DNA from 3 places in the Mannheimia pernigra genome. Region 1 is predicted to be linked to each of the others. Evidence: riboswitches for the same ligand, from Rfam matches in the RefSeq annotation. Region 1 holds a riboswitch; each other region holds the start of a gene.
What was found. A riboswitch is a leader RNA that binds a small molecule or an ion and turns the genes downstream of it on or off. The one in region 1 is predicted to bind thiamine pyrophosphate.
Positions count from the first base shown of each region.

Region 2: linked by a shared signal. The riboswitch ahead of thiE (thiamine phosphate synthase) and the one ahead of thiB (thiamine ABC transporter substrate binding subunit) in region 1 are both predicted to bind thiamine pyrophosphate.
Region 3: linked by a shared signal. The riboswitch ahead of thiM (hydroxyethylthiazole kinase) and the one ahead of thiB (thiamine ABC transporter substrate binding subunit) in region 1 are both predicted to bind thiamine pyrophosphate.

Region 1 is NZ_CP055305.1:2,107,179-2,117,837, reverse strand. Features, by position in the region: gene HV560_RS10020 (amidohydrolase family protein) at 1-795, opposite strand, end outside; TPP riboswitch at 1,096-1,239, shown strand; gene thiB (thiamine ABC transporter substrate binding subunit) at 1,287-2,240, shown strand; gene dksA (RNA polymerase-binding protein DksA) at 2,475-2,924, shown strand; gene pcnB (polynucleotide adenylyltransferase PcnB) at 3,058-4,503, shown strand; gene folK (2-amino-4-hydroxy-6-hydroxymethyldihydropteridine diphosphokinase) at 4,552-5,040, shown strand; gene HV560_RS09995 (hypothetical protein) at 5,112-5,930, opposite strand; gene gloA (lactoylglutathione lyase) at 6,022-6,429, shown strand; gene rnt (ribonuclease T) at 6,511-7,176, shown strand; gene HV560_RS09980 (transferrin-binding protein-like solute binding protein) at 7,311-9,080, shown strand; gene HV560_RS09975 (lactoferrin/transferrin family TonB-dependent receptor) at 9,166-10,659, shown strand, end outside.
Region 2 is NZ_CP055305.1:964,095-974,753, forward strand. Features, by position in the region: gene HV560_RS04755 (metal ABC transporter substrate-binding protein) at 1-732, opposite strand, end outside; gene rlmN (dual-specificity RNA methyltransferase RlmN) at 986-2,146, shown strand; gene pilW (type IV pilus biogenesis/stability protein PilW) at 2,303-2,857, shown strand; gene HV560_RS04770 (Tex family protein) at 2,858-5,194, shown strand; gene HV560_RS04775 (SDR family NAD(P)-dependent oxidoreductase) at 5,235-6,056, opposite strand; gene HV560_RS04780 (nitroreductase family protein) at 6,058-6,621, opposite strand; gene sppA (signal peptide peptidase SppA) at 6,725-8,581, shown strand; TPP riboswitch at 8,661-8,757, shown strand; gene thiE (thiamine phosphate synthase) at 8,818-10,347, shown strand; gene cytX (putative hydroxymethylpyrimidine transporter CytX) at 10,340-10,659, shown strand, end outside.
Region 3 is NZ_CP055305.1:976,073-986,731, forward strand. Features, by position in the region: gene HV560_RS04800 (MFS transporter) at 1-935, opposite strand, end outside; gene thiM (hydroxyethylthiazole kinase) at 928-1,740, opposite strand; TPP riboswitch at 1,804-1,908, opposite strand; gene ilvM (acetolactate synthase 2 small subunit) at 2,069-2,287, opposite strand; gene ilvG (acetolactate synthase 2 catalytic subunit) at 2,297-3,949, opposite strand; gene nrfA (ammonia-forming nitrite reductase cytochrome c552 subunit) at 4,251-5,735, shown strand; gene nrfB (cytochrome c nitrite reductase pentaheme subunit) at 5,754-6,410, shown strand; gene nrfC (cytochrome c nitrite reductase Fe-S protein) at 6,410-7,087, shown strand; gene nrfD (cytochrome c nitrite reductase subunit NrfD) at 7,087-8,055, shown strand; gene nrfE (heme lyase NrfEFG subunit NrfE) at 8,203-10,116, shown strand; gene HV560_RS04845 (redoxin family protein) at 10,120-10,653, shown strand; gene nrfF (heme lyase NrfEFG subunit NrfF) at 10,643-10,659, shown strand, end outside.

The DNA.
Region 1 (10,659 bases):
AGCAGGTGTTAAGGCATTATGGAAAGGTTGTAAATCTTCTTTACGGCTACTATCAATCCACGCCATCGGACAAGCAATGACCATCATTTGGCTATCACGCATTTTTTGATATAGCATTTTGCGATACTCTTTGGGATGAGCACCAATCGAGATGCCGTGAATTGCTACTACTTTGCCTTGCATTCCGTGCTCTATTGATTTATCGCAAAGTTGTTCCGTCTCTTTTTCTGTTGGTGAGTTAAATTGATCGACGTGGACGTGTAACATTTTACCGAGCGATTTGGCGGTATCCATTAAAATATCCATTGCCTCCAGGCCTTTGCCGTAATCAAGTTCATCACGATAGGGCAGCCCTCCAATAATATCGACCATTTCCGAGCCAATATCGAACCATTTTTTCGCAGTTGGCTCAATAACACCTTTTAAAGTTTGGTTGGCAAATTTTAGGATAATATCATTTTTATACACTTCACGTGCTTTATGGGCAGCAATAATAGCTCTATCTTCACATACCTGATCGATATCAACAAAAGTTCCGAATGCAGTTACGCCTTGTGAAATCATTAACTCAATTGCTTGTGAAAAGCGACGGTAGTAGTCATCAACGCTTGAATTGCGTTTAACTTCATCGACTAAATCCCATTTTTGTTGTAGATTCGCATTTTGGTAAACGGTGATTTTCTCTGGTGTCATCGTAAATGCACGGTCTGCGTGAGCGTGTGCATTAACCCAGCCTCCTTGTTTGATTATTTCATCACGAATATGACCTTTTAAGGTGCGAATCAACAGGCTCATATATGCTATTCCTTTTCAATATTATCAATTTGGGTTTAAAAATCGGCTTAGGTAGTTGCTCTTAATTGAGCTGATATTACAAAAAAATCGCTTTACAGCGATTTTTAATATTTAGAAATGAATAAAAAAACAGCTACGCCTCGAAAAACGATGCGTAGCTGTTTAGCATTTTGTGTTTTGAAAATAAGAGAATTCATTTCTAGTTCCTTGTTTGGACTAGGGCGGTAGTATAATGCGTTTTTTATTAAATAGCAAACGTTTGCGATGATTGAAATTAGTCGATAAACTTTTTACAATAAGGCGTTCTCATTGGGGTGCAACAAGCGGTTGTTTTTAGGTAAAAATTTGCAAAATTTTATACAAATCAAACCGCTTGTAGCTGAGAAATACCCATAGAACCTGATCTGATTAATATCAGCGTAGGGATTTGAGATAAGCAACTTTGCCTTTCTTAAATCCTTCTATCTACTTAATTTTAGAAGGACTTTTTTATGAAATTGATTTTATCTTCACTGGCATTACTGACTGCTACGGCATTTGCCAATCAACCAACACTAACAGTTTATACTTACAGCTCTTTTGCCTCTGAATATGGCCCTGCTTATAAGTTGGAACAGAATTTTGAGAAAGAATGTCAGTGCGATTTAAAGTTTATGCCGTTTGATGATAGCGTAACGATGTTTAATCGCGTCCGTTTAGAAGGCAAAAAAACCAAAGCTGATGTGGTATTAGGTATTGATAATTTCTTACAAGCTGAGGCAGAGAAAAGCGGATTATTTACCGAATTTGAGGCCAAAACTAAATTAGAGATTAAAGACAAAATTTTCTTTCCGTATGATATGGGGTCTTATGCCTTTATTTATGATAAAGAAAAGTTAAAAAATCCGCCTAAAAGTTTAAAAGAGCTTGTGGAACGCCAAGATCTCAAAGTCATTTATCAAGATCCTAGAACCAGCAGTGTTGGGCGTGGCTTCTTAATGTGGGTAAATCAGGTCTATGGTGATGAAACGCCAAACGCGTGGAAAACATTAGCAAAACACACAGTAACAGTAGGTAAAGGCTGGTCTGAAACCTACGGGGCTTTCTTAAAAGGGGAGTCGGATCTCGTGCTAAGTTATACCACCTCTCCTTTATATCATAAGTGGCACGAAAAAACGGATAAGTATGTCGCTGCCCCTTTCGAGGAAGGGCATTTAGTTCAAGTTGAAAATGCTGCTATTGTAAAAACGACTAAGCAAAAAGCCCTAGCAAATCAATTTCTTGAATTTTTACATCAACCAGAGTCACAACATATTATTTCTTATCATAATGTGATGAACCCTGTTTTAGCTGAGGGAACAGACCCTGCTTTTGCAGATATGCCAACCTATAAAAAATTAGCATTTACCCCACCATCTAATGAGGTAGTGCAAAAATGGCTTGCTGATTGGTCAAAAAGTTGGTAAATAAATAGGCAGATAAATAGCCGAATTGATATTCGGCTATAATTGTGTGCAAATAAATCCATAAATGTAAAAATCTTGCAAATTTATTTGTGAGTCAGTTAATTTTGTGTTATTTATAGCCGCCATTACTAAAAACCCGAAGATTTGATTTTTTTCGTATAAAGTAGTTACAAGGAAGTTAGTTTGTTATTCGGGAATAATTTAACAATAAAATTCCAAACAAGGAGTAAATCTATGACTGAAGCGGCTAAAACCACCTCTCTCGGATTATTGGCATTAGCAGGCGTGCAGCCCTATGAAGCTAAAAAAGATGAAGAATATATGAATGAAGCTCAACGTGAGCATTTCAATAAAATTCTAAAAGCTTGGCATAGTCAAATTATGGAAGAAGCAGAACGCACTAAAAGCCAGCTTCAAGAAGATATGACGAACTTTGCTGATCCTAACGACCGTGCAAGCCAAGAAGAAGAATTTAGCTTAGAGCTTCGTAATCGTGATCGCGAACGTAAATTGTTGAAAAAAATTGAGCAAACATTGTATAAAATCCAAGAAGATGATTATGGTTTTTGCGAAACCTGCGGTGTGGAGATTGGGATAAAACGCTTAGAAGCTCGCCCAACAGCAGATTTATGTATTGATTGTAAAACCTTAGCTGAAATTCGAGAAAAGCAATTAGGTTTATAATTTGTGCATAATGCCTCTTTTTTAAGAGGCATTTACTATTTAGAGGTGTATTATTTTTAATTATATTAAGTCATTGTTTTCCAAACCGAAAAAACGAAATACGGAAAATGAAAACCAGGCAAGAGAGAAGCAAGTGGTGAGCGAGCAAAGCCATCATCGCTCAAAGCGTGCTACGCCTAAATTTACAGAATCAAAAAGTCAGTCAAACAGAGAGAAAGGGCATCATAATGCACCATCACATATAGTGCATAAAAAATTTGTGGTGAATGCTTCACAATACGGCATTAGCCCGAAGGGATTTCCTAAAAATGCACTTTCTATTGTCGATAAATTGCATATTGCTGGCTTTGAAGCCTACATCGTAGGCGGCTGTATTCGAGATCTTCTGTTTGAGAAAAAACCAAAAGATTTTGATATTGCAACGAATGCTCGTCCAGAAGAAATTCAACGTATTTTTGGCAGACAATGCCGATTAATTGGTCGTCGTTTTCGTTTAGCACATATTATGTATGGGCGTGAAATTTTTGAGGTGGCAACTTTCCGAGCAGGGCACGAATCTCACCGTAATGATAAAATTTCAAAAGTCAGCGATGAGGGAATGTTACTTCGTGATAACGTCTATGGCACGTTAAGAGATGATGCCGAACGACGAGATTTTACGGTTAATGCTTTATATTACGACACTAAACGTAATTTAATTTTTGATTTTTTTAGCGGTATTGAAGATTTACGAGCGGGTAAATTATGCTTGATTGGTGAGCCTGCTATTCGCTATCAAGAAGATCCTGTACGGCTACTCAGAGCAATTCGTTTTATGGCGAAGCTAGATATGTTTTTGGATAAACCAACGCAGGATCCAATTCGTGATATGGCGGTACTGCTAACGAATATTCCAGCGGCTCGTTTATTTGATGAGTCGTTAAAGCTATTGCAAACAGGCGTAGGGCTAAAAACTTATCAGCTCTTGCGTGAGTATAATTTGTGGCAATTTTTATTCCCCGTTTTAACGCCATTTTTCACCCCAAAAAACGACTCTAATGCTGAGCGTATGATTATTAAAGCGTTAAATTCGACGGATGAACGTATTGCTGATAAATTGCCTGTCAATCCTGCTTTTTTATTTGCGGCACTGCTTTGGTATCCATTGTGTGAAAAAATAGAACAGCTTAAAAATGAAGGTGGTTTCAACAATCACGATGCGATGCTACTTGCAGCAAATGATATTTTGGCAGAGAGTTGTAAGGCTATCGCTTTACATCGCCGTCATACCTCAGTCATTCGCGATATTTGGGCGTTGCAATTCCAGATGACGAAGCGTGCAGGCAATCGTCCACAGCAAACATCAGAACATATTAAGTTTCGTGCAGGGTTTGATTTATTGGTTATGCGTGCAGAAATTGAGGGCGGCGATTTGGTTGAACTCTCTGCGTGGTGGCACGAGTACCAATTTAGTAATGATGTACAACGTGGCGAGTTATTAAAATCTTTTCGTCATTTACCACAGGCTCAGCTTGAACAGAAGAAAAAACGCCGCCGTAGAACCTTTAAGAAAAAGCCAAAATCGGCAAAGGCAGAATAATTTCGTCGGGCAGACCAATCTGACTGCCCGTTTTTACAAAGGAAAACTATGGAAACCGTTTATATTGCCTTAGGCTCAAACCTAGATGATCCGCTAGAACAAATCAAACAAGCGGTCGGAAAATTGAAAAAATTTGCCATTCGTTTGGAAAGCAGCCCTTTTTACGGCTCGAAACCGATTGGGCCGCAAGATCAACCCAATTATGTAAATGCAGTGGTGAAATTTGAAACAGACTTGTCGCCAATAGCACTATTAGACAAACTACAAAGTATCGAAAATGAACAAGGTAGGGTGCGTTTACGCCGTTGGGGTGAGCGGACTTTAGATTTAGATATTATTTTGTACGGCAATCAGCAAATTCAAACCGAGCGTTTAACTGTGCCGCATATTGAAATGAAAAATCGTGAATTTGTGATTGTACCTATGTTTGATTTAAATCCTGAATTGGTATTACCTACAGGGGAAAAGTTAGCCGATATTTATCAGCAATTTAAAGATCATCAAATGGTTAGATTCAACGAATCACTAGATAATTAAAAGAGTTGCGAAGCGAGCTGAATTTGAATAAAAAAGCAATTACCGCAATATTACGGTAATTGTACGATTTGTTAGATGACCACATTCGTGAAAGGGTATAAGATCGAAAGGAAGGTTGAGATAGTCCAAGCGGTCGGATTTTTGATATTTTTTCCCAGTAATAGCCACGCCAACATAGATAAAATAACAAATTGTGCGACAAAATAGAGACTAAATGGCAGTAACGACATTTCAGGCATTACTTGTAGATATTGATATAGCACGAATGCTGACCAGCAGTAGTTGAGTATCAACGCAATCAAGGCGGCTTTGACTAATAATTTCAAGAAAACCTCTAAACGGCTTTTTGCCAACATTAAATACCAACCCGCTAATAAAATACCGAGCAATACTTGAGCGAAGTTATTAGCACGAATGCCATTAAATAGTGAGCGTAGCTCAAACCAATAAATGGCTAAATATTCAATGATACCAATCGTAACAATACCAAATCCACAATATATCAGTGTGTTATACAAATTTTCATCTTCGGGCAAGCGGAAATAGATTAGGCAAGATAAAATGGCAGCAAAGCTTGCAATTGCCATTGGGTTGTATTTGGGGGTAAAGCCAATCGAATAAATAAAATTCCCCACAGCAAAAATCAGTAAAAAAGGCAAAATAAAAGTGAGGCGGTTGGTTTGCCCACGACAAATTTCCCCTTTCCATAACACTAAGAGGGCAATTAAAGAAGTCACAAAAAACGCCAATAAATAAGGAGAGATAAAAATTGCATTGCGTGGGGCTGCGTAAAAATTAAGTACCATTTCAATAAATAACATTAACACCATTGGCAAGGCGGCGTGTGTGGCAATTTCAAGTTTTGACGGCGTATAGTTATCGTGAGCCATAAGGAATCCCAAAAATATAAAGAAAAATGATTTCGAACCCAAATTATGCCATAATACGCAAGACTTTTTAACTTCAAGGGGGAAAGAAAATATGCGAATTTTACACACAATGTTACGTGTTGGAGATTTAGAACGTTCAATTAAGTTCTATACCGAAGTATTAGGGATGCGTTTATTACGCAGAAGTGAGAACGAGCAATACAAGTACTCTTTAGCTTTCTTAGGTTATGCTGATGAAAGCGAAAGTGCAGTCATTGAGCTGACTTACAACTGGGGTGTGGAAAGCTACGAACTAGGCACAGCTTATGGTCATATCGCATTAGGCGTTGATGATATTTATCAAACGATTGAAGATGTGCGTGCCGCAGGCGGTAATATTACGCGTGAGCCAGGCCCTGTATTAGGCGGCACAACCGTGATTGCATTTGCTGAAGATCCCGATGGTTACAAAATCGAATTTATTGAAAATAAAAACGCACAAGCCGCATTAGGAAACTAATTCCTTTCACATAGTCACAAGCGGTCGGATTTGTAAAAAATTTTGCAAATCAGACCGCTTGTATTTTTAAGTTGAAATAAAATGGAAAATATAACTGAATCTATCCCTCAATCGACTACACCACCAACCGATTATAATCTATTAAAAAATCGCTTTCGTGGCTATTTGCCTGTTGTGATTGATGTTGAAACGGCAGGGCTAAATGCTCAAACCGATGCGTTATTGGAGCTGGCGGCAATTACTGTGAAAATGGACGAAAACGGCTATTTAGTTGAAGATCAAAAATGCCATTTTCATATCAAACCGTTTGAAGGGGCAAATATCAACCCCGAATCTCTTAAATTTAACGGCATTGATATTGATAACCCCCTGCGTGGTGCGGTGGCAGAGAATATTGCGATCCCTGAAATGTTTAAAATGGTGCGTAGGGCGATGAAAGAACAAGGTTGCCAGCGTGCGATTATTGTGGCTCATAATGCCACATTCGATCAGAGTTTTTTACAAGCAGCAATCAAGCGGATTAACGCTAAACGTGATCCATTCCACCCTTTTGCAATGTTTGATACCGCAACACTTGCTGGTTTTATGTATGGGCAAACCGTGTTAGTTAAAGCCTGCCAAGCTGCCCAAATTAACTTTGACGGACACCAAGCGCATTCAGCATTATACGATACCGAAAAGACCACAGAGCTATTTTGTGCTATGGTGAATAAACTAAAAGATTTGGGCGGCTTTCCACACATTTAGTGTAGAGGAAGATGGGCGTTATTTTTCAATTTTTATTATTTAAAAGATGGCTCTCTAAAAAAATATAATCTAGCTATTTACACAGTTCTTCTATATAAATAAAATGGTAATCATTTTTAATTAAGGAGAAAATTGTGTTTAAAATAAAAAATAGCGTTATTTTATTGAATGCTGTACTACTTTCGGCTTGTACTTCAAACGGTGGTAGTTTTGATACCAATTCAGTTAAGGCAAGCCCATCTCATTCTAGCTCTTCTAAAGACTCAACAGCCCAACCTAAATCAGAACGTAGAACGATATCTTCGACTGAAAGCTCAGCTCAACCATCCTTAGGATTTCAAACTAAAATTCCACGTCGTAATTTCTTCGGTGGCACAGGAGAGGAAAATGGAGCGATTGAGGCGATCACGCCTATTGTAGGTGAGTCGTTAGATATTGAGAAAGAAGTAAAAAAACTTTTTGAAGAAGTGAAAAAGCTTGGTGATGATGAAGACCTGATTATTCATACTCACGATGGAAAAAAATTACATCATAAGCGAGAGATGAAATTTGTTCGTTCGGGTTATTTCCTTCATTTAGATGCTGCAACCGAGAGAAGTAAACGAGGAGAACCTCGTCTTCTAAAAACAGGCCCTACAGGGTATGTTTATTATTTAGGCACTCAACCATCTAAAGCTTTCCCAACCCAAATAGCAACTTATGAAGGAACTTGGGATTTTACTACTAATGCATCTGCAAAAAATAAAAGTAAGTATTTTGAAGGAGGTGATGCTGGTACGAATGTTGGGGCTACGCCAGAAAACAACCAAGCAAATACAGAGGTGGAAGGCAATCCTATAGGGCATAGTAGTAAGTTTGAGGTTAATTTTAGCGATAAAACGCTTAAAGGTACTTTAACTAAAAATGGCTATGTAAATCCAAGGGAAAAGGACAAGCAGGAAATTACTGATCATTATAAGATAGAAGCGAATATCCACGGAAACCGCTTTAATGGTAAGGCAAAGGCTTTAAAAACAGACGATCCTTACTTTGGTAAAGATAGTAATACAGTAGAAGGCGGTTTTTATGGCGATAAAGCTCAGGAACTTGCGGGAAAATTTTTGGCAGATGACAAATCAATTTTCGTTGTATTTGCGGGTAAGCGTGATGAAAAAGGTGAAGACAAGGTCGAAAAGAAATTTGATTCAGTGCAAGTGAGTTTGAAAGATTTGGCTAAATCAGATATGGATACTTTTGGTCTGGCAACTCATTTAGTTATTGATGGTGTTCAAATTGCTTTATTGCCAGAAGAAAAAACACGTTTTGCTGATATGGATTTTTATCAAGTATTAACAAAAAATATAAATGGTAAAGATTACAAAATTTCAGTCTGTTGTAATAATTTAGACTATGTTAAATTCGGCACATTTGAACAAGACAGCCAAGATAATAAAGACGGGCATCAATACTTAGTGGGTGAACGTACGGCAGTTGCTGATTTACCAAAAGAGGCTCGTATTTATCGTTATACTGGTACTTGGGATGGAATTATTCGTAGTAAGAATGGGGGTGTAGGTGGTGATTCGCCAAGTGATAAAGCTCATGGCACTCGTTCTATATTTGATGTGAATTTTGCCGATAAGAAGATTGAAGGTAAATTGATTGCGAATGATGGTTTAGAGACAAATCCGATGCTGACATTAGATGGAAAGATTGAAGGCAATGGTTTTAGCGGTACAGCAAAAACGGGTGAAAAAGGCTTTAATATTGATAATAAGAGTACAGCTGGTGGTACAGTTGTTCATCTTAATGCCAAATTTGAAGGTGGTTTTTATGGTCCGCAAGCTGCTGAATTAGGCGGCATTGTGCATAGTGCAGAAACTAATAAAGATAAAGTGAGTATCACTTTCGGTGGAAAACGCTAGGTAGAGAATAAGCCAAGACTTACCCGCTCTAACAAGCGGGTAATTTTCGCCAAAAAAATGTAAAATCTAAAGGATAAATAAAACAATGAAAGAACATACTTTCCATTATTCGCCGATTGCTATAGCAGTCATTTTTTCCGTCTCACACTCTCAATTATTTGCTAATGAACATCAAATGACAAACGATCATTCTGCAGTTCTCGATGAAGTTGTTGTGACTGAGAGCCGCTACGCTCATGAGAGACAAAATGAAGTAACAGGCTTGGGTAAAGTCGTTAAAAATTATGATGAAATGAGCAAAAATCAAATTTTGAGGATTCGAGATTTAACACGTTACGATCCTGGTATTTCTGTGGTAGAACAGGGGAGAGGGGCAAGTAGTGGTTATGCTATTCGTGGTGTAGATAAAAATAGAGTGGCAATGTTGGTGGACGGTTTGCCACAAGCACAACACTATAATACTTCAGGTTCTCAGGCGAATGGCGGAGCAATCAACGAAATTGAATATGAAAATATTCGTTCGATTGAGTTGAGCAAAGGGGCAAGTTCTGCTGAATATGGATCAGGTGCGTTAGGTGGTGCAATTGGTTTTCGTTCTAAAGATTCTCAAGATATTATTAAAGAGGGTCAAAATTGGGGATTGGATACCAAAACTGCCTATGTAGGCAAAAATAGTGAATTGATGCAATCAATTGCGATGGCTGGTCAGTCTAGTGGATTTGATGCCTTAGTGATTGCCACACATCGTCACGCTAAGGAAACAAAAATTCATAGTGAAGCTTATAATATCCAACATCAAATTGCTCGTTTAACTGGCTATGAAAATCGCTATAATCTTAGTCCTGGTAGTCAATTGGAGCAACCAGGCGGTCGTTTCTTTATTATTAAAGATAATTGCTCGACACCAGCAAGTTGTACACCAAGAGCGGATGTGAAGATCAATAATGATAACTTTACATCTAGGGAATCACCTGAATTGTCAGCAGCTGAAAAACAACAATTGGCTCAAATACCCTATAGAAAAGAGACGCTTTCTGCGAATGAATATACAGGTAAAGATAGAATTGCACCGAATCCTATGGACTACAAAAGCAATTCCGTATTTCTTAAATTTGGCTATCGTTTTACGCCATATCACTACTTAGGCACAGTATTTGAAAATACAGCTCAACGTTATGATATTCGTGATATGCAAACGCCAGCTTACTATACTAAAAATGACATTAATCCGAGTACGGATAATCTCTATAAATTAAGTCAAGTGTACGAAGGTGATATTTTATTAAATGGATTGGTTTTCGATAAGACTATTCCTTACGGTACTCGATATAGTAGAGCTAAATTTTTCGATGAGCGTCACTATAAACGTCGTGTTGGATTAAAGTATGAATATCAAGTAGAGAAGCCGACTTGGTTAGACAAGGCAACACTAAGTTGGGACAAACAAGATATTGCTTTACATAGTAAGATGCACCGCTTGCATTGTAGCGACTATCCAGTTGTGAGCAAGCATTGCCGCCCAAGTTTAGACAAGCCTTGGTCTATGTATGAAACTGAGAAAAATACTTATCGTGAAAAA
Region 2 (10,659 bases), 1.0 Mb from region 1:
TGAAACAGTACTTTCACTAAAGACAACAGGAATTTTATTTGCTTTTACGCCATCAATGACTTTTTTAACTTGTTTTGGTGAGCCTTGCTCTTCGGCGTTGATTGCCCATAAATAAAGCTCTTTTAAGTTATAGTCTTTGGCAAGATAGCTAAATGCACCTTCGCTAGTCACTAACCAGCGTTGTTGCTCTGGAATAAAAGCCAAACGCTGGCGAAGTGGTTCGGCGATGCCTTTTACTTTTTGAGCATAAGCTGCTGCATTCGCATTGTAAGTTTCGGCATTTTTAGGGTCGTATTTGACTAAAGCTGCACGAATGTTTTCAATGTAAATAAGCGCATTGTCAGTAGACATCCAAGCGTGTGGATTTGGTAAGTTTTTGTATTCGCCCTCTGTAATTGGCATTGGAACGATACCTTCTGTGACTACAACAGCTGGCTTACCTTTCACATTTTCAAAAAAACGCTCGAACCAACGCTCAAGGTTCATTCCGTTCCATAAGACTAAGTCCGCTTTTTGGGCTTTTACAATATCTTTAGGTGTGGGTTGATAATCGTGAATTTCCGCTCCAGGTTTGGTAATGGATTCTACCACTGCTTTGTCGCCCGCAACATTTTGGGCAATATCTTGAATTACGGTAAATGTGGTCACAACTTTGAATGGTTCAGCCATTGCAATGGCTGAGCTAAATCCTAAAGTTAATACGAGAGCTTTTTTGATTTTTGATAATTTCATCTTCAGCCTCCTTATTTTGTTGAGAATGATTATTATCGTGGCATATTCTATAGATCATTGGCTTGAATGTAAATAGGCTTGTTTTTTATAAGGTTATATTTTTCCTGTTTAACAAGCGTATATTCGCTGTTGCGTTAAGAAAAAATAACTAGCCTAAATTGGCAAGAATCAGTAGAATTAACACCCTTTGAAATTATTCTCGCAAAACTAACCTTTTGCCACAAACCGTGTAATAACGAGGCTTTCAAACTTTATGTCAGAACAAATCACTAATCCTGATTGTGGCTCAGTAGAGCAACCAAAAGAGAAAATTAATTTATTAGATTTAAATCGCCAAGAAATGCGCGAGCTGTTTGCTGAAATGGGTGAAAAGCCGTTTCGGGCCGATCAGCTGATGAAATGGATTTATCATTTTGGCGAAGAAAATTTCGACAATATGAGTAATATCAATAAAGTATTACGTGAAAAGTTAAAATGTATTGCTGAAATTAAAGCACCAGAGGTGGCGGTAGAACAACGCTCGGCAGACGGAACAATTAAATGGGCAATGCAAGTGGGGGAGCAGCAAATCGAAACTGTTTATATCCCAGAAGATGATCGTGCAACCCTTTGTGTTTCTTCACAAGTGGGCTGTGCATTGGCTTGTACTTTCTGCTCAACTGCTCAGCAAGGTTTTAACCGCAACTTAACTGTCTCAGAAATTATTGGGCAGGTATGGCGTGCTTCTAAAATCATCGGCAATTTTGGTGTGACGGGTGTTCGCCCTATTACTAATGTCGTAATGATGGGTATGGGTGAGCCATTATTGAATATGAATAATGTGATTCCAGCAATGGAAATTATGTTAGATGATTTCGCTTACGGTCTATCAAAACGCCGTGTAACGCTTTCAACTTCAGGGGTTGTGCCAGCATTAGATAAAATGCGTGAGCAAATAGATGTGGCGTTAGCGATTTCACTCCACGCACCAAACGATGAATTGCGTGATGTTTTAGTACCAATTAATAAAAAATATAACATCAAAATGTTGATGGAGTCAGTGAACAAATACCTTGAGGTATCAAATGCTAACCACGGTAAAGTCACTATTGAGTATGTAATGTTAGATCATATCAACGACAGCACCGACCATGCTCATCAGCTTGCGGAGGTGTTAAAAAATACGCCGTGTAAAATTAACTTGATTCCTTGGAATCCATTTCCAGAAGCGCCGTACGGCAAGAGTTCAAACTCTCGTGTAGATCGCTTCCAAAAAACATTGATGGAATACGGCTTTACTGTCACTGTGCGTAAAACTCGAGGCGATGATATTGATGCGGCTTGTGGACAGCTGGCTGGTGATGTTATTGACCGCACCAAACGCACCCTTGAAAAACGTAAATTTGGACAAGGAATTGAGGTCAGAACGCAATAAATTTGCATTTAAAATGAAAGGCAGGTTTTCCTGCCTTCGTTCTTTTTGTGATCTGCGTCGAAAAAGTCATATAAAAAATTTCCTTTCTTGAAGAAAATCGCTAGTCTTAGCTTTTGTGGAACAGTAAAATTAACCCCTTTGTTGTAGGAGAACACTATGTTTGCAAAATTTTTCTCAAAAATAACCGCTTGTATAATACTATTTTTATTAGCAGCTTGTTCTTCTCGCTTTCAGCCTTCCTCTGACGCAGAATTTAATCGATCGGAAGCGGTGAAAGCTCGCATTAATCTTGCTTTGGCTTATTTAGAGCAGAGCAATTTCCCCAAAGCGAAACAAAATATTGATAAAGCCCTGATTCACGATGAAAAGGATTATCTACCTTATTCGGTATTGGCGTACTATTATCAAAAAACAGGGGATACTGAAAATGCTGAAAAATCCTATCAAACTGCCCTAAATTTAAGTAAAAATCGACCTGATGTTTTAAATAATTACGGTACTTTTTTATGTAAGCAAGGTCAATTTCAGCAAGCTTATCATCAATTTGAACAAGCAGTTGAAAGCGAAGCACCTTATTATCATCAGGCAGATACTTTAGAAAACATCATTTTATGTGCGAAAAAAGAGCCGAATCTGAATAAAATAACGGAAACCTTAACTAAGCTCGAAAAATTAGACAAACAACGAGCAATTTTATTGAAAGGAAAGTAAATGACCGAAATAACCAATGAGCTAAATACTCAAATTAGCCATATTATTGCTAATGAGCTGAATGTTGGATCTCATCAAATTTTAGCCGCCATTCGTCTATTAGATGAAGGGAATACCATTCCATTTATTGCCCGCTATCGTAAAGAGGTCACTGGTGGTTTAGACGACACCCAGCTTCGCCATTTTGAAACTCGCTTAATTTATTTGCGTGAAATGGATGACCGCCGTCAAACCATTCTCAAATCGATTGACGAGCAAGGTAAACTCACTGATGCGTTGCGTGACAAAATCCTGCATTGTGAAAGCAAAACGGAGCTAGAAGATCTCTATTTGCCTTACAAACCAAAACGCCGTACTCGTGGGCAGATTGCAATTGAAGCGGGGCTCGAGCCATTGGCAGAAACCTTATGGAACGATCCGAAACAAGATCCTGAAACCTTAGCGGTAAACTTTGTGGATGCTGAAAAAGGCGTAGCTGATACGAAAGCAGCGTTAGATGGGGCGAGATATATTTTAATGGAACGTTTTGCAGAAGATGCTGAGCTACTTGCAAAACTCCGCCAATATTTGACCGCTTACGCTACGCTTGAATCTAAATTGATTGAGGGGAAAGCGCAAGAGGGCGAGAAATTCCGTGACTATTTCGCCCATAGCGAGCCGTTTAAAACGGTACCCTCTCACCGAGCGTTAGCGATGTTCCGTGGGAGAAATGAAGGCATTTTATCGCTAACGTTAAATGCGGATCCTGACGCTGAAGAGGGGAGCAAAACCAGCCATTGTGAAACAATTATCCGTGAACATTTAGGCGTTATTTTCAATAATCAACCTGCTGACAAATGGCGTGAGCAGGTGATTGCGTGGACGTGGAAAATCAAAGCCGCTCTGCATTTAGAAACTGAACTGATGGGCAGTTTGCGTGAAAAAGCTGAAGAGGAAGCGATTGATGTCTTTGCTCGCAATCTTTCTGCTCTGCTGATGGCAGCACCAGCTGGGGCAAGAAATACAATGGGGCTAGACCCAGGTTTGCGTACGGGAGTGAAAGTGGCCGTTGTGGATAATACGGGTAAATTATTAGATACTGCAACCGTTTATCCACACACTGGGCGAGAGGCAGAAGCTCAAATGGCAATTTTCACGCTCATTAACAAGCACAATGTGGAATTAATTGCGATTGGTAATGGTACGGCTTCCCGAGAAACCGAGCGTTTCGCCAAAGAGGTGATTAAGGAAATTAAAGAAAACAAACCACAAACTGTGGTGGTGAGTGAGGCAGGTGCTTCCGTTTATTCTGCTTCTGAATTTGCAGCAAATGAGTTTCCGAACCTCGATGTTTCTTTGCGAGGTGCGGTATCGATTGCTCGCCGTTTGCAAGATCCATTGGCTGAATTGGTAAAAATTGAGCCGAAAGCGATTGGCGTTGGGCAGTATCAGCACGATGTGAACCAATCCCAGCTGGCTCGTAAATTAGATGCTGTGGTGGAAGATTGCGTCAATGCGGTAGGCGTAGATCTCAATACCGCTTCCGCTCCGCTATTAGCCCGTGTAGCTGGAATGACAAAAACGCTGGCTCAAAATATTGTGGCGTTCCGTGATGAAAACGGACGTTTCAATAGCCGTTCTGAGTTGAAAAAAGTCCCTCGTTTAGGGCCTAAAGCCTTTGAGCAGTGTGCTGGTTTTATGCGAATTATTGGTGGAAAAAATGCGTTAGATGCCTCAAGCGTTCATCCAGAGGCTTACCCAATTGTGGAAAAAATCTTACAGGCGACTACGTCCACCTTGGCAGAATTAATGGGTAACGGCTCGAAAATCCACTCGCTGAATGCGAAAGATTTTGTAGATGAACAGTTTGGCTTGCCAACCGTGAACGATATTTTCAAAGAGCTGGAAAAACCAGGGCGTGACCCTCGTGGAGAGTTTAAAACCGCTGTGTTTATGGACGGTGTGGAAGACATTTCCGACCTAAAAGCAGGAATGATTTTAGAAGGCACAGTAACTAACGTGGCAAACTTCGGTGCCTTTGTGGATATTGGTGTCCACCAAGATGGTTTGGTGCATATTTCAATGCTCTCCAACTCGTTTGTGGAAGATCCGCACTCGGTGGTGAAGGCAGGCGATGTGGTGAAAGTTAAAGTGATAGAGGTTGATGTGGCTCGAAAACGTATTGCACTTACAATGCGTTTAGATGATAAACCAACCGAGAGGGTAGAACCTACAAGCGGTCGAAATTCCCCCGAAATTGGCAAAAAACCGCAAAAAAATGACCGCTTGCGAAGTGATAGCAGCAGTCCTTTTGGCAACAATGCCTTTGCCGATGCGTTGAAAGGCTGGAAGAAGTAAGGAAGTTGATTAGGCTGAAATGCTATTGGGCGATGATAAGTTATCCCCCAAACTTCCGATTCATATAATCAAAAGCCGCTGTGGGTAAAATTCGTCGTAACCACCAGAAAAGCTTGGTGGGAAAGGTGATTTGATAGCGTGCTTTTGGTTTTTTAGCATTTAAGGCTTTTAAGCAAGCCTCGGCACAGGCAGAGGCTGGTAGCGTGAATGGATTAGCATTGCCCTTTGTGGTTAAGCGTTGGTATTGAGTTTGGTTTAGCGTTTTGTGATAGGAATTTTCCACATCAATATATTGTTTGAGCTTTTCCACCGAATTTGGGCGGAAATTGCTTTGAATCGGGCCAGGTTCGATTAGCGACACATAAATATTTGAGCCGTGTAGTTCACATCTGAGCGTATCCGCTAGCCCCTCCAAGGCGAATTTTGTGGCGTTGTAAGCTCCACGATAGTGCATTGCGGCAAAGCCTAAAATGCTGCTGTTGATTAAAATTCTGCCGTGGTTTTGTAAGCGGAAAATTTTCATCGCCTGATTAATTATTTCCCACGTTCCGAATACGTTCGTTTCAAAAATTTCACGCAACGCCTCTCGTGGCACATCTTCTGCACAGCCAGGCTGACCATAGCCAGCATTGCAAAAAATGGCATCTAATTGACCGCTTGCACGCACATAATCAAAAGCATTTTGGATATGCGCTGAATTGGTTACATCAAGCAAAAGGCAATCGAAGCCTTCTGCTTGTAGGCGAGCCACATCTTCAGGCTTGCGACAACTGGCAATCACTCGCCAGCCTAATTTTTTGAGGTGCTGTGCTGTAGCATATCCAATACCAGAAGAGCATCCTGTGATTAAAATTGTTTTCATCTTATTTAATATAGCTTACAAAACCATCTAAATTATCACTTTCTGGTGCCAGAGAAATCTGCCCATCTTCTTCAGGTGAGCCAATCATAATTAAGGCAATGACTTTGTCTTGTTCTTGGCAGCCAAAAGCAGAGCGAAGAGCCGATCCGTTTACCCATTTGTTCGTAATCCAAACGGTATCAAAGCCTAATGAATTTGCTGCCAATTGAATGGCATAACCGCTACATCCTGCAGTTATCATTTGCTCCCAAGCTGGGACTTTGGCAATGTTATGATCCAGTTTTGCGATCACGCCAATTATTACAGGGGCTTGATTAGACAATTTTTCTGCTTTTTTTAGGCGATCTTCGCCCATTTCAAATTCTGCTACGGCATCTTTGAAAAGCTCACAGAGTTGAGGCATACCGCTTTTTTCTATGACGACAAAATGATAAGGCTTTAAATGACCGTGATCGGGAACTCGTAGCCCAGCTTTTAAAATTTGCTTGAGTTGCTCTGGTGTTGGCGCTTTATTGCCAAATTTTTTACTAGAGCGACGACGATGTAATAAATCTAAGATTTGCATAAAGATCACCTTTTATGAACTTCTTTTGCTCAAGAATAGCATATTTTATTCATTCCGTGATTGCTTTATACTGTGCAGACTGTTTTATTTTTAGGAATTTCCGATGTTAAATGTTCTAAAAGCGATTTATCGAATGTTTCTCTGCGTTAGAGAGTGTGTTATTAATCTCTTTTTTATCTTATTTATTCTATTATTAATCCCAATCGTAGGCTTTATGGCCTCTTCTCAAAATATACAGAAGCCGGTTTTTACTCAAGGGGCATTACGTTTAAATTTAGATGGCTACTTGGCGGATAATCGTGAAGAATTTGCCGATTTTTACCGCTTGATCCGCTATGAATTAGGTGGAACAGAATCTGTTAAAATTTCAACCTTTGATGTGGTTCAAGCGATTAGAAAAGCAAAAAATGATCCGCAAATTACAGGTTTGGTATTAGATTTACACAATTTGAGAAATGCTGATTTTTCTTCTTTGGATTTTATCGGTAATGAGATTAATGCTTTCAAAGAATCGGGTAAGCCAGTGATTGCAATTGGCGAGCAGTATTCACAAAAGCAATATTATTTAGCTACTTTTGCTGATGAGATTTATTTAAACAAGGTTGGGGCTGTTGCATTACAAGGTTTGAGTTACTCCAATACTTACTTCAAAGCCTTGTTAGACAAGATTGAAGCTGAGCCGCATATTTTCCGTGTTGGCACTTATAAATCAGCGGTTGAGCCTTTTATTCGTGATGATATGTCTGAAGAAGCGAAGCAAAATGCACGTGGCTGGTTAAATGGCACTTGGCAGCAAATGGTAGATATGATCGCTCAAAATCGAAAAGTGGAGTCACAAGAAATTAATTTATCGCCTGACACTTATATTGAAAAATATAAGGCAGCGAAAGGTGATGATGCACAGTTTGCTTTACAGCAAAAATGGGTAACGCACTTAGTGTCTAATCAAGAGCGTAAATCAAAATTGATTGAACATTTTGGAGAAAATAATGAAGGGGATTATAACCACATTGAATTTCTGGATTACTTCCTTGAGCTGAACGACCGATTTGAAGAGATAAACGTGCCTAAAATTGCGGTAGTGAATGTTGAAGGCTCAATTATGACGGGTGAGAGCGATCAAATGAGCGTAGGCAGTGAAACTATCGTTAAATTACTGCAAGACGCTAGAGCAGATAAAAACGTAGAGGGCTTGATTTTGCGTATAAATAGCCCAGGTGGTAGTGCAGTGGCATCGGAACTTATTCGTCAAGAGGTTGAGGAATTCCAAAAAGCAGGAAAACCAGTTGTAGCTTCAATGGGCGGAGTTGCGGCTTCAGGTGGTTATTGGATTGCTGCAACCAGCGATAAAATTATCGCCAGCCCGAATACAATTACAGGCTCAATTGGTATTTTTGGTTTAGCTGTAACTTTTGAGAAAACGGCTAAAAAATTAGGTGTAAATGAAGATGGCATTGCAACGTCACCACTGGCAGAGCCAATCGGCTTAAAACGTTTACCGAAAGCACAAGGCGAAGTGCTGCAAATAGCCATTGAAAACGGCTACGACCGCTTTTTAGAACTTGTTTCTCGTGGCAGAAAAATGTCAAAAGAAGCGGTGGATAAAGTTGCTCAAGGGCAAGTTTGGTTAGGCGTTGATGCAAAAAAATACGGCTTAGTTGATGAATTAGGCAATTTTAATGTTGCTTTTGATACATTATCCGAGTTAATCAACCAAAAACGTGAAGCGCAAAGCAAAGCGAAAGTTGAGCAATTTGGCGTGCAATGGTTTGCAGAGCAAGATGAAAGTTTGTTTGGTACTTTAGCAAGAGATTTTAAAACGCAGTTACAAGTTAGCCTAACCAGCTGGCTCGATGTGCCGGTGCTGAAACAATCACAACACCAAGTCGAGATGCTTTCACGCTTTAATGATCCAACACAGATGTATCTCTATTGTTTAAATTGCGGGAAGATAAATTAACTGCTAATTACAAGCGGTTCATTTTCCAGATAATTTTGCAAATTTTTTGTGGAAAATCACCGCTTGTAAGCTATACTAAAAACTCTTGTCGGAGTGCCGTAAGGCTGAGATCGCAAAAGCGAGATCCGTGGAACCTGTAGGTTAGAACCTGCGTAGGGAACAAGTTTCAACATCAATTTTTTGCCTATTGCCACATCTCTGACAAGCAAACCCTAACGTTAAAAGAGGATTTTGCGATGTCTATTTCTAATCATTTCCATCAACAATCAAAGGTTATCTGGACGGTTGCAGGCTCAGACAGCTGTGCTGGGGCTGGGCTTCAGACTGATTTACACACTTTTCACGATTTCAATTTAGTCGGCTGTTCGGTGGTGACCTCTGTGACCGCTCAGCATCCACACGGTGTGCTTTGTGTGACGCCAGTTGATGATTATACTTTTCGCCAGCAGTTTGAGGCGTTGCTCATTCAAGGCTATCCAAATGCGATTAAAATTGGCTTGCTTTGCTCACAATCTCAAGTAGAGATTTTGTGTGAGTATATTCAAAAAATTAGGAAGGAAAGTGAAAGTTATTGCTTTATAGTTTATGATCCTGTGGCGGTGGCGAGCAGTGGACAAGCTTTGTCGGAAAGCCTTTTACTGCCCGTGGTGCAACAACAACTTTATCCATTGGTCGATTTAATTACTCCAAACGGTACGGAGTTATCTTTACTCAGCGAAACGGAAATTACTACTTTTGAGGATGTAAAAACTGCTGCTCAAACCCTCTTCCAACAAGGCATAAAAGCGGTGTTGGCAAAAGGCGGTCACTTTGAATGGCAGAACGAGAGGGTGAGCGATTATCTGCTCACACCAAAGGAAATTTATGTATTTCATCACCCTCGTTTAGAAAGTGTAAACAATCACGGAACAGGTTGCACTTTTGCTTCAGCGATTGGTGCGATGCTAGCAAAAGGCTTTGATTTGCCTGATTCCATCACTGTTGCCACCGCTTATCTGCAAAAAGGTTTATCAGAAAAAGAAGGCAAAGGGCAAACAGCATTAAGTTCACTATGCCACACGGGCTATCCAACCGATGTTCATTTCTTCCCACAAACTGAACTGCTTTATGCCCCGTTAGCATTGCCAAAAAATGGGTTTGCCCCGACGGATTATCAGCTTGGGCTTTATCCTGTTGTTGAGAGCTTTGAGTGGATTGAACGCTTGATTTTAGAGGGGGTAAAAACTTTACAAATTCGAGTGAAAAATCAACCGCTTGCAGACGTTGAAAAGGAGATTGCTCGCTCTGTCGCACTTGCCACACAACATAATGTGCGGCTGTTTGTGAATGATTACTGGCAGCTTGCGGTGAAATATCAGGCTTATGGCGTGCATTTGGGGCAGGAAGATTTGGCCGTTGCAGACCTTGATGCAATTCAACAAGCTGGGTTGCGACTTGGCGTTTCCACCCACGGCTATTTTGAAATTATGCGAGCCTTAGCAGTGAGGCCTTCTTATATCGCTTTTGGGCACGTTTTCCCAACCCAAACTAAAGCGATGTATTCACAACCACAGGGCTTGAAAAACTTGGTGAATTATGTCGATTTGGTTGCTCCACTTCGGATGCCAACGGTAGCGATTGGTGGTATTACTGAAAAAAATATCAAACAGGTGATGAGCTGTGGTGTTGGCAGTGCGGCGGTGGTGAGTGCGATTACCAAGGCGGAAGCGTGGCAACAAGCGGTCAAAAATCTAGAAAAATTTGCAAATGGAGGTGTCAATGAGTAGAACTCTTAGCTCGCTTAACAGCGGATTAATTTGGGCTGGGGCAGGCATTAGTGCCAGTGCAATTGTGGTTGGCACTTGGATTGCACCGCTCGGCTGGCGGCAAGGCTTGCTAGCAATTATACTTGGGCATTTGCTAGGCGGTATTTTATTTTTTGCGGCTGGCTTTATCGGGGCGAAAACGGGAAAAAATGCGATGCAAACGGTACAAATTTCCTTTGGTAAAGGCTCAGTGTTTTTCTCGCTTGCCAATGTGTTGCAACTTGTTGGCTGGACGGCAATTATGATTTACACAGGAGCTGAAATCAGCAATGC
Region 3 (10,659 bases), 1.0 Mb from region 1:
CGGTCGGAATATAAGCCAGAGAAGAAAATGGCGATACCAAAAATTACCGAAGTAATCAGTAAATATTTGGTGTAGAGATTGGCAGGCAAGCCTAAGCCTGTTGCATAGCCAGCCTTAGAAATTGCCACAGGACTTTTCACGAAAATGGGAGTAAAGGCAACCAAAATATAGAATAGAACATAGCCAGCAGTCGCAATCAGTACGCCGATAATAAAGGGTTTGAAATGCTTGCTAAATAATGTTTTCAGCGGTGTGTGGTGATTTTTTCCTTGTTGCTCCGCTTTCAGAAAAATTGGGCTTTCGCTGATTTTAATACGGATGTATAAGCCGATAAAAATCATCACAATAGACGCTACAAATGGAATCCGCCACGCCCAGTCGAGGAAGGCTTGCTCGCCATAAATTAGGTTTACGAGATAAAACGCTCCGTTGGCTAACAATAAGCCGATTGGCGCTCCCATTTGCGGAAAAATGCCAAAAAATGCCCGCTTGTGTTTCGGTGCGTGTTCAGTTGCAACTAAGGCTGCACCGCCCCATTCGCCACCTAAGCCCAAACCTTGCCCTATACGGCACAAACAGAGCAGCACCGTTGCCCAAATACCAATTGCAGCATAGTTTGGTAGCAAGCCGATAGCTACAGTGGATAATCCCATTAACAGGAGCGAGGCGATAAGTGTTTGTTTTCTGCCATATTTATCGCCAAAATGTCCAAAAAGAATTGATCCCATCGGGCGAGTGAAAAAGGCAAGAGCTAGCACAGAAAGTGACATTAATTGGTTTGATACAGGGTCATCACTATTGAAAAACTGTACATTAAATACCAGTACGGCTGCCATTGTGTAAATATAATTGTCAAAATATTCAATCGCGGTACCGACCATTGAGGCAATTGCTACTTTTGCTGGGCTTGATTGTGTGTGATGAGTATTAGACATATTCCACCTTTGCATATTGTGTGATGGCTTCTGTTGTTAAAGCGCCTAATTCATTTAAAAGATTAACGGCAAATTGTCCATACTCGGTTGATTTGAGAGATTGGGCGGCAATTTCGCCAGAAACGGCATAAGCAGTGCAAGCCTCAATCAGTGAATTAAAGTATTGATCTTTTTCTGCTACGGCTAAAAATGCTCCGCATACTGCACTGAGTAAGCAGCCAGAAGCCGTAATTTGTGGGAACATTGGGCTGCCATTTTTCACTAAAACTGTGCGTAAGCCATCGCTTACTACATCGGCTTCACCACTGATGGCGATTAGGGTTTGGTAGCGTTTAGCAACTTGTTTGGCGATTTCTACCATATTGTGTGAGCCTTCTCCAGCATCAACCCCCTTGGCTTGCCAATCTACTCCTGCGATAGTTGCTAGCTCCCCGGCATTACCTCGAATAGCGGTAAATTGAATTTCGTTTAGTAACGTTTCAACGGTTTGGCGACGAAATGATGTTGCCCCAACGCCCACAGGGTCGAGTAGAACAGGGATACCTAAATGGTTGGCCGTTTTGCCAGCAAGCACCATTGCATCGATTTCTTTTCCGATTAATGTGCCGATATTGATTACCAAGGCAGAACTTAGTTTAGGCATATCTTCCATTTCTTCAATGGCTGCAGCCATAATTGGCGAAGCACCGAGAGCCAATAAGCCATTGGCGGAAAAATTGGCTGCAACAATATTAGTAATGTTGTGAACAAGCGGTCGATTTTGCCGAATTTTTTGCAAAAAGCGTGGTTGAAATGATTTGGTCATCGTTTATTCCTCAAGGTTGAAAAAAGAAACGCACCAACACAAACGGGGAATGAACAGCGGAGATTTGGCTTGCTTTTAGTTTCCTACGTCAGTGCTAACTGCATCAGGTTCAACGGGTATTTCTCAGCTTGCATTATGGGTATAAGGCAAGCACCCCGACTAAATGAGTGGCTAATATAATCTTTAAAAAAAGGGTTGTAAAGTAGATTATCGCTACTTTGTTTCTAAGCCATTTTTCGGCACGGCTTGCTAAACAATTTGTTCTGAGGAGAGAATGGTCAGTTTTTAGCGAAAAAAACCGTGTATTTTCTACACGGTATTAAAAAGATTAGTTGATTTCGATCACATCAAACAATTTGTCTAATTGATGAGTTAATAGTGAAAGCGGGCGTTGGCTGGTTAGGGTGAGTTTTAAGTCAAATACGGTATCATTTTCTTCCACATTCAAACTTTTCACCTCAAATCCACGGTGGCGGATCACACGCAAAATACGCTCTAAGGTTTCTGGGCGTTTGTTCGCTTTAATCGTTAATTGGTAGTGTGCCATTTGGTTCTCCTATATATCATCATCTAGCATATCGGCATTACAAGCACCAGGTGGAACAAGTGGCCAAACGTTTTCTTCTTGTGGAATGCAAACGTGAAGTAAATATGCCCCTTTGGCATTTAACAAGCGGTCAATTCCGTCCGAAACTTCGCAAGCCTTTTCAATACGTTCGCCCTCAATATCAAAGGCTTTAGCGAGCATAACGAAATCGGGATTGTCGTCTAAAATTGTTTGGCTGTGGCGACCGAGGAAGAAGAGCGATTGCCATTGACGAACCATACCTAAGCGTTGGTTATCTAACAGTAAAATTTTAACAGGTAAATTGGCTCGCTTGATTGTACCAAGTTCTTGGATATTCATCATAATTGAGCCATCACCTGTAATGACAATCACTTGGTCATTAGGGCGAGCAACTTGGGCTCCAATTGCAGCAGGTAAACCAAATCCCATTGAACCAAAACCAGCTGAGGTGATATAGTTTTTCGGATCATTATAAGTGAGGTGTTGTGCCGACCACATTTGGTGCTGCCCTACGTCTGTTGTGACTACACTATTTGGAGATTTACGCTCTGAAAGAGTGTGCAACAACGCCGTAGAATCAATATGTCCTTCACCACTATTTTCTTGATATTGGAAATCAAACTGCTGCTTGAGATTACGCACATTGTCACGCCATAAATCAATGTTTAATGGCTGAGCTAAGCTATTTACAGCCTCAATTAGATCACCTTTTAACGCAATTTGTGCTTGGCGTAGTTTATTGATTTCCGCATTATCAATATCAATATGAATGACTTTTGCGTGTGGGGCAAAAGTATCTAATTTACCTGTTACACGGTCGTCAAAACGTGCACCGCAGGCAATCAGTAAATCACACTCTTGTACTGCATAGTTTGCAGCTTTTGTGCCGTGCATTCCGATCATTCCCATATAAAGCGGATCGGTTGGATCAATTGTGCCTAAGCCTTTTAGGGTGGAAACAGAGGGGATATTTGCAATTTTTGCAAAATTTCTGACCGCTTGTACGCCTTCTGCCATACCCACACCACCACCAACGTAAAGTACAGGTTTTTTTGCCTCTAGCAATAGTTGCTTAGCTTGTGCTAATTGTGCTTTATTTTGTGCAGAGGCTTTTTCTTTGGCATAGACAATAGGCTTAGCATTCGTTGTGGCTAATTGTATATCACGTGGTACATCAACTAGAACTGGGCCAGGTCTGCCACTTTGGGCAATTTGAAAGGCAAGGGCTAAAATTTCAGGTAGTTCTTCGATATTCTGTACGATGAAGCTGTGTTTGGTGCAAGCAAGTGATAAGCCTAACACATCGGCTTCTTGGAAAGCGTCGGTACCGATTAAGTGGCTGGCAACCTGCCCTGTAATTGCAACGACAGGAATGGAGTCTAAGGCTGCATCACCTAAGCCAGTAATTAGATTGGTTGCACCTGGTCCTGAAGTGGCAATACAAACGCCTACTTTGCCAGTTGAGCGTGCGTAACCAATCGCCGCCATTGCTGCACCTTGTTCATTGCGACAGAGCAGATGATCTAAACCTGAGTCGTAGATGGCATCGTAGGTGGGCATAATTGCACCACCTGGGTAGCCAAAAATCGTGGTCACAGCGTGAGCTTTTAGGCTTTCAGTAATTAATCTTGCACCATTCATTATGTTGTGTCCTTGAGATTTTTTATTATGTAAAAATGAGCTGTATAGATACCATAAATTTATCATTTTTTAAACTCTATTTTTGCACTAAATAAAAGTGCTTTTTAGATTTCAAATTAACCATTAAGAGGTATTTTTTCAGGGTTTTATTGATTTAATTCAATAAATCTTCACTTTGAGATAGTCGAGTTGATTTAAATTGAATATTCTCCCAAATGAGTTATAGGATTTCCTTATTAATTTAATAGGCAAAATCCTTATTTATATTTTTGATGATTTTTATCTGAGTGGGAGAACCAAAATGAAATTTTTAGCAAAAAGCCTAATAACGGTGACAATTTCAATATTGGGGTGTTTACAACCAGCTTTAGCTGAAGAAGCAAAAAAAGAGTCTTTAACAGATAAAGCACTTAAACACGAAAAATTAGGGGTAACAATTAATTCTGCAAACCATACTTTTGCAGAAAAATATCCGTTGCAATATAACTCTTGGAAAGCAACTTCCGAATCAACAGATCGTGGTAGTGCATTAGCAGCAGATCCACGTTATGTGGTGTTATGGGCAGGCTATGCCTTCTCTAAAGACTATAACAAACCCCGTGGTCACTATTATGCGATTACTGATGTGCGTGATATTTTGCGTACTGGTGCACCAAAAGATGAAAATGATGGTCCACAGCCAATGGCTTGCTGGACGTGTAAAGGCCCTGATGTCGCCCGCTTAATTGAAGAGAAAGGTGAGCGTGGTTATTTTGATCCTAAATGGGCAAAATATGGTTCAGAAATCGTGAACTCTATCGGTTGTGCTGACTGCCACGATACTAACTCAGAAGAATTTAAACAAGGTAAACCAGCGTTACAAGTAGCTCGTCCTCACGTATTGCGTGCCTTAAATACTATCGGCTGGAAATTTGAAGAGTTAGACAAACACGGCAAACGCCCAGCAGTCTGTGCGAACTGCCACGTGGAATACTATTTTAAAGATAAGAAAGATGTTACTTTCCCTTGGAAAAACGGCGTAGATGTGGATAGCATCGAGAAATATTATGATGAAATCAATTTTACCGACTGGACTCACGCTTTATCTAAAGCTCCGATGTTAAAAACACAGCATCCAGATTTTGAAGTTTGGTCACAAGGTACTCACGGCAAAAACGGCGTAACTTGTATTGACTGCCATATGCCTAAAGTGAAAGATAAAGAGGGTAACGTTTATACTGATCATAAAATCGGTAATCCATTTGATAACTTTGAATCAACCTGTAAGACTTGTCACGAGCAAAGTAAGGAAACATTACAAAAACGTGTTAAAGAGTATAAACACGATGTTAAAGAGGCAATGATCCGTTTAGAAGATCAATTAGTGAAAGCTCATTTTGAAGCGAAAGCAGCTTGGGACGCAGGGGCAACACAAGATGAGATGAAAGACATTTTAACTGCAATTCGTCATGCCCAATGGCGTTGGGACTATTCAGCTGCAGGTCACGGTAATCACTTCCACGCACCAGATGTTATGTTACGCACTATTGCAACGGGTATTGATCGTGCAGCAGATGCGCGTGCGGCACTTGGTGTGGTACTAGCGAAACACGGTGTAGCAACGCCTGTTGCAATTCCTGATATTTCAACTAAAGAGAAAGCTCAAAAAGCAATTGGTTTAGATATTCCTAAAGATCAAGCCGCGAAAGATGAATTCTTAAAAACTGTTGTTCCACAATGGGAAAAAGAAGCTCGTGCGAAAGGCTTGTTGCCAGCAGAAGATGCACCAAAAGCAGATACAAAATAATGTAGCTTGAGGTGAACTATGAAAAATGTAATCTTAAAAACGGGGCGATTAATTGCCCCAGTACAAGCGGTCATATTTGCAGTTTTTTTTGCAATTTCTAGTGCAAATGCGGTAATGCCTGAACAACCAAAGCCACTTTGGCAATCAGAAAAAGTAGATGATGCACAAATTGCGACTGATGCAAGACGTGACCCAAACAAATATTGTACTCAGTGCCACGAATCTGCTAATGCAACGGGTAAACCTTTCCATCACGCAGGAAAACATTTCCAAAAAGAGGTGAAAAGCCCGAATACTGGCGAGCAACTCACTTGTGTGAGCTGCCACGGCAATATGTCTGAAAGCCACCGTAAAGGAGTAAAAGATGTAATGCGTTTTAACCCTCACGGTAAAGCAAGTAATGCAGATCTTGAGCGTTCTATTAATGAACAAAACCAAGTTTGTGTAGCTTGCCATACTCCAGAGAAATTACGTGAGAAATTCTGGGCTCACGACACACACGCAACTAAAATTACTTGTACAAACTGTCACGAGATTCACCCAGAAAAAGATCCAATGAAAGGCATTCCTGAAAAAGATCGCATTAAACTTTGTACGGATTGTCATACCAAAATTCATTCAGGCGAATTCAAAAATCCTGAAATGAAAGCTAGAGAAGCAAAAGGAGCGAAATAATGACTTGCACCCGTAGAGATTTCGTCTCAGGGGCTAGTGCTATCGCAGTTGTGGCAAGCACAGGGCTTGCCACCTCTATAACTCTTGCTACTGAGAAAGAACAAAAGAAAATTCGCTATGCGATGGTACACGATGAAACTGCTTGCATTGGTTGTACCGCTTGTATGGACGCTTGCCGTACTACGAATAAGGTGCCTGAAGGTGTATCTCGTTTAGAAATTATTCGTAGCGAGCCATTTGGTGAATTTCCAAATGTACAATATGAATTTTTCCGTCAATCTTGCCAACATTGTACTCATGCCCCTTGTGTGAGTGTTTGCCCAACAGGTGCATCATTCATTGATTCTGAAACTGGGATTGTTGATGTAAATGCAGATTTGTGCGTAGGTTGTCAATATTGTATTGCGGTTTGCCCGTACCGTGTTCGTTTTATTCATCCTGAGAAAAAATCTGCCGATAAATGTAACTTTTGCCGTGATACTAACTTAGCAGAGGGTAAACAACCAGCCTGTGTTGAGGTTTGTCCGACTAAAGCCTTAACTTTTGGTGATATGAATGATCCAAATAGCGATATTTTCCATAAAGTGAAACATAATTTTGTTTATCGTACCAAGATCTCATTAGGCACAGAGCCTAACTTATATCACATTCCATTTGGTAAAGGAGAGCGTAGATAATGAATGAATATGTCCCTTTCCAAACCCCAAACCTTGTTTGGGATGGCACAATTGCTATTTACTTGTTCTTACTGGGTATTTCATCAGGAGCAGTTCAGTTAGCGATTGCTTACCGTAATAGTGGAGCCAAACTTGAAAAACCGAGCCAGAACTGGATTATTCGTAGTGGCGCAATACTTGGCATATTGCCAACATTAATTGGTTTAACGTTATTAATTTTTCATTTAACAAAGCCTTGGACCTTCTGGAAGTTAATGTTTAACTACAGTGGTACATCGGTAATGTCTATGGGGGTAATGTTATTCCAACTTTATATGGCCGTCTTGCTTGTTTGGATTGCTATTATGTTTAAAGATTGGGTGGCTGTTTTTATCAATCGTTATCTTCCATCATTAAAATTATTGTTAGGTTGGATTGATACGCTTGAGGCAAAACTCCTAAAACCGATTGAATTTATCTTATTTGTATTAGCCGCTGTACTCGGGGCGTATACAGGTTTCCTACTTTCAGCGTTAATTAGTTACCCAATGTTAAATAACCCTGTATTGCCAGCGTTATTCTTAGCTTCTGGTGCATCATCGGGTATTGCAGCAACATTCTTAATGGTGCTACTGGCTGGCAAATTATCAGGTGAAAGCCACGAAATTTACTTTATGCACAAATTTGAAGTGCCTATTATGGTAACGGAACTCGGCTTAATTGTTGCGTTCTTCGTAGGATTACACTTTGGTGGAGCAGATAAATCACTTGCTTTAACGAATGCACTTAGTGGCTTTTGGGGAACGCTTTTCTGGATTGGGGTAATGCTCATCGGTATTGCCATTCCGCTGATTGCCAATATTTTTGGCAGCCATCGCTTAAAGCATAACGTAAAATTTATTATCTTGATTTCTGTTTTCGATTTAATCGGTGTACTCTGTTTACGTTACTTTATTCTTTACGCAGGGCAGCTTACTGTGGCAAGCTAAAGGCAACATTGAATAAAATCATTGTTATGGGAGCTAGTTCTTTTTTGAGATCTCGCTCCCCTCTTTGCTAAAGAGGGAAATCTACTTGAGTGTATATTATATTCTTTGCTAATTTTTCTTCACAAGCGGTTATTTTTTGGATAATTTATGCTACCTGAACTGGGCTATTTTTCACTTTTATTGGCAGCGATTACAGCCATTTTTCAAGTCAGTTTTGCGATATGGGGCGAAGTTCGTAAGCAATATCATTGGCTGGCGTTATCGTCTTTGTTTACCTATTTGCAAGCTGCTTTCATAAGCATTTCCTTTTTTGCCTTAGTTTGTGCTTTTTTAACTGATGATTTCTCCGTGATTTATGTTGCTGCTCACTCTAATATCCAACTTCCTCACTTTTTTAAATTTGCAGCCTCTTGGGGTGGACATGAAGGTTCAATGCTGTTTTGGCTTATGGCGTTAGTGCTTTGGTCAGCCGTATTTTGTACATTTTCCTCGAAAATTGACCGCTTGTTTGCTCATCGAACCTTAGTAATGCTTGGGCTAATTTCACTTGGTTTTTTGCTTTTTATTTTATTTGTCTCTAATCCTTTTGAACGAGGCTTTCCACCGCCGCCAGAAGGACGAGATCTCAACCCAATGTTGCAAGATATTGGCTTGATTTTCCATCCTCCGTTGCTTTATTTAGGCTATGTTGGCTTTGCAGTGAGCTTTGCGATGATTGTCGCTGCGTTGATTTCAGGTGGAATGGATGCTGCCATAATGCGTTGGATTCGCCCGTGGGCGATGATTTCGTGGGGATTTCTTACTGCGGGAATCCTTTTAGGGGCTTGGTGGGCGTATTATGAACTAGGATGGGGTGGCTGGTGGTTCTGGGATCCTGTTGAAAATGCTTCATTAATGCCCTGGTTGTTAGGTACTGCCCTTGTGCATAGTTTAATTGTAAGCCAGCAGCGTGGGGTGTTCTATTACTGGACGATTTTACTCGCTATTTTTGCCTTTGCATTGAGCTTATTAGGCACATTTATTGTTCGCTCTGGTGTTTTAACGTCTGTTCACGCATTTGCCATTGATCCTGATCGTGGAATGGCGTTGCTGATATTATTTTTCAGCCTCAGCTTTATCGCCTTAGCACTTTTTGCATTTAGAGCAACGTTATGGCAAGGCAAAGTTCAGTTTAATTTGCTGTCAAAAGAAACCGCCTTTCTGATGATTAACGGTTTATTCAGTGTAGCTGCTTGCGTCGTGTTATTGGGCACATTCTACCCAATGATCTTCACTATGATGAACTGGGGCGCAATTTCAGTTGGAGCACCTTATTTCAATAGTGTGTTTGCCCCTCTTGCTTTATTGCTGATGATTATGATGAGCTTGGCGACTACGTTACGTTGGAAGCAGCTCCCAATCAAACAAATTTTAGTGAAATTATGGCTATTTCCAGTAGCATTTGCTATCGCTATAGGGCTGATTTATCATTCTATTTCCACCCGACCGCATTTTGAGTTGGTGTTATTGCCAATTGTGTTTATAAGCCTTGCGATCTGGATTATTCTAACTCACATTCCCTATTTGCGATTTATGTTTAACATCCGCCCGCTTGCAATGCGATTAGCTCACATTGGCTTTGCAGTAGGCGTGGTTGGCGCAATGATGAACAGTTATTACGGCGATGAAATCGGCGTTCGCTTAAAAGTAGGTGAGCAGGCTGAATTAGCAGGTTATACTTTCAAATATGAAGATTACAATGATTTAATTGGCCCAAACTACACGGCTGAGCAAGCCGTTTTCTCGATTAGTAAAGAAGGTGAAACTCTCGCTAATGTGATGCCAGAAAGACGATATTATGATGTTCGTACGATGACAATGGCAGAAGTAGGGCTATACCACCACTATTTGGACGACATTTACATTGTAATGGGCGATAAATTTGGTCACCTAGAATATGCTTTCCGCCTACACTACAAGCCTTATGTACAAGCCCTGTGGCTTGGTGGGCTGATTATGATTTTAGGTGCATTGCTGGCGTTGTTGGGGTATTGCAGACCCTCTTTTTCAAATAAAGACTAAAAAATGAAGAAAATATTTTTACTGATTCCGCTGTGTCTCCTGATTGCCATTGTAGGCTTTCTTTCTGTTCCACTCATAAATAAAGATGCCCTTTCTCCAACGGAAGATTGGCAGGGCAAGCCATTTCCAGAATTTGTGGGCAAGAATTTGCTCGATAGCAACGCCCATTTGAACAATAACAGCCTACCGAAAGAGCCTTATATTCTCAATGTGTGGGCGAGCTGGTGTACTTGGTGCATTAAAGAATTTCCAATTTTGTTAGAACTAAAACAGCGAGGCGTACCGATTGTCGGCTTAACCTACAGCGATCGCCCAAATGATGCACTGAAAGCGTTAGAAAATTGGGGAAATCCGTTTAGCCTAATTATTGATGACTACGAAAAAGGCGTTTTAATTCAAATGCTTAAGGTTTCTTCAGCACCTTCAACTTATTTGATAGATCGTAACGGCATTGTGCGTTACCAGCAAAAAGGCTACAACCCTGATTTTGCCCAAGATTTTTTGCCAAAGTTAGAGGTGCTACGTAATGAAAAGTAAGCGGTC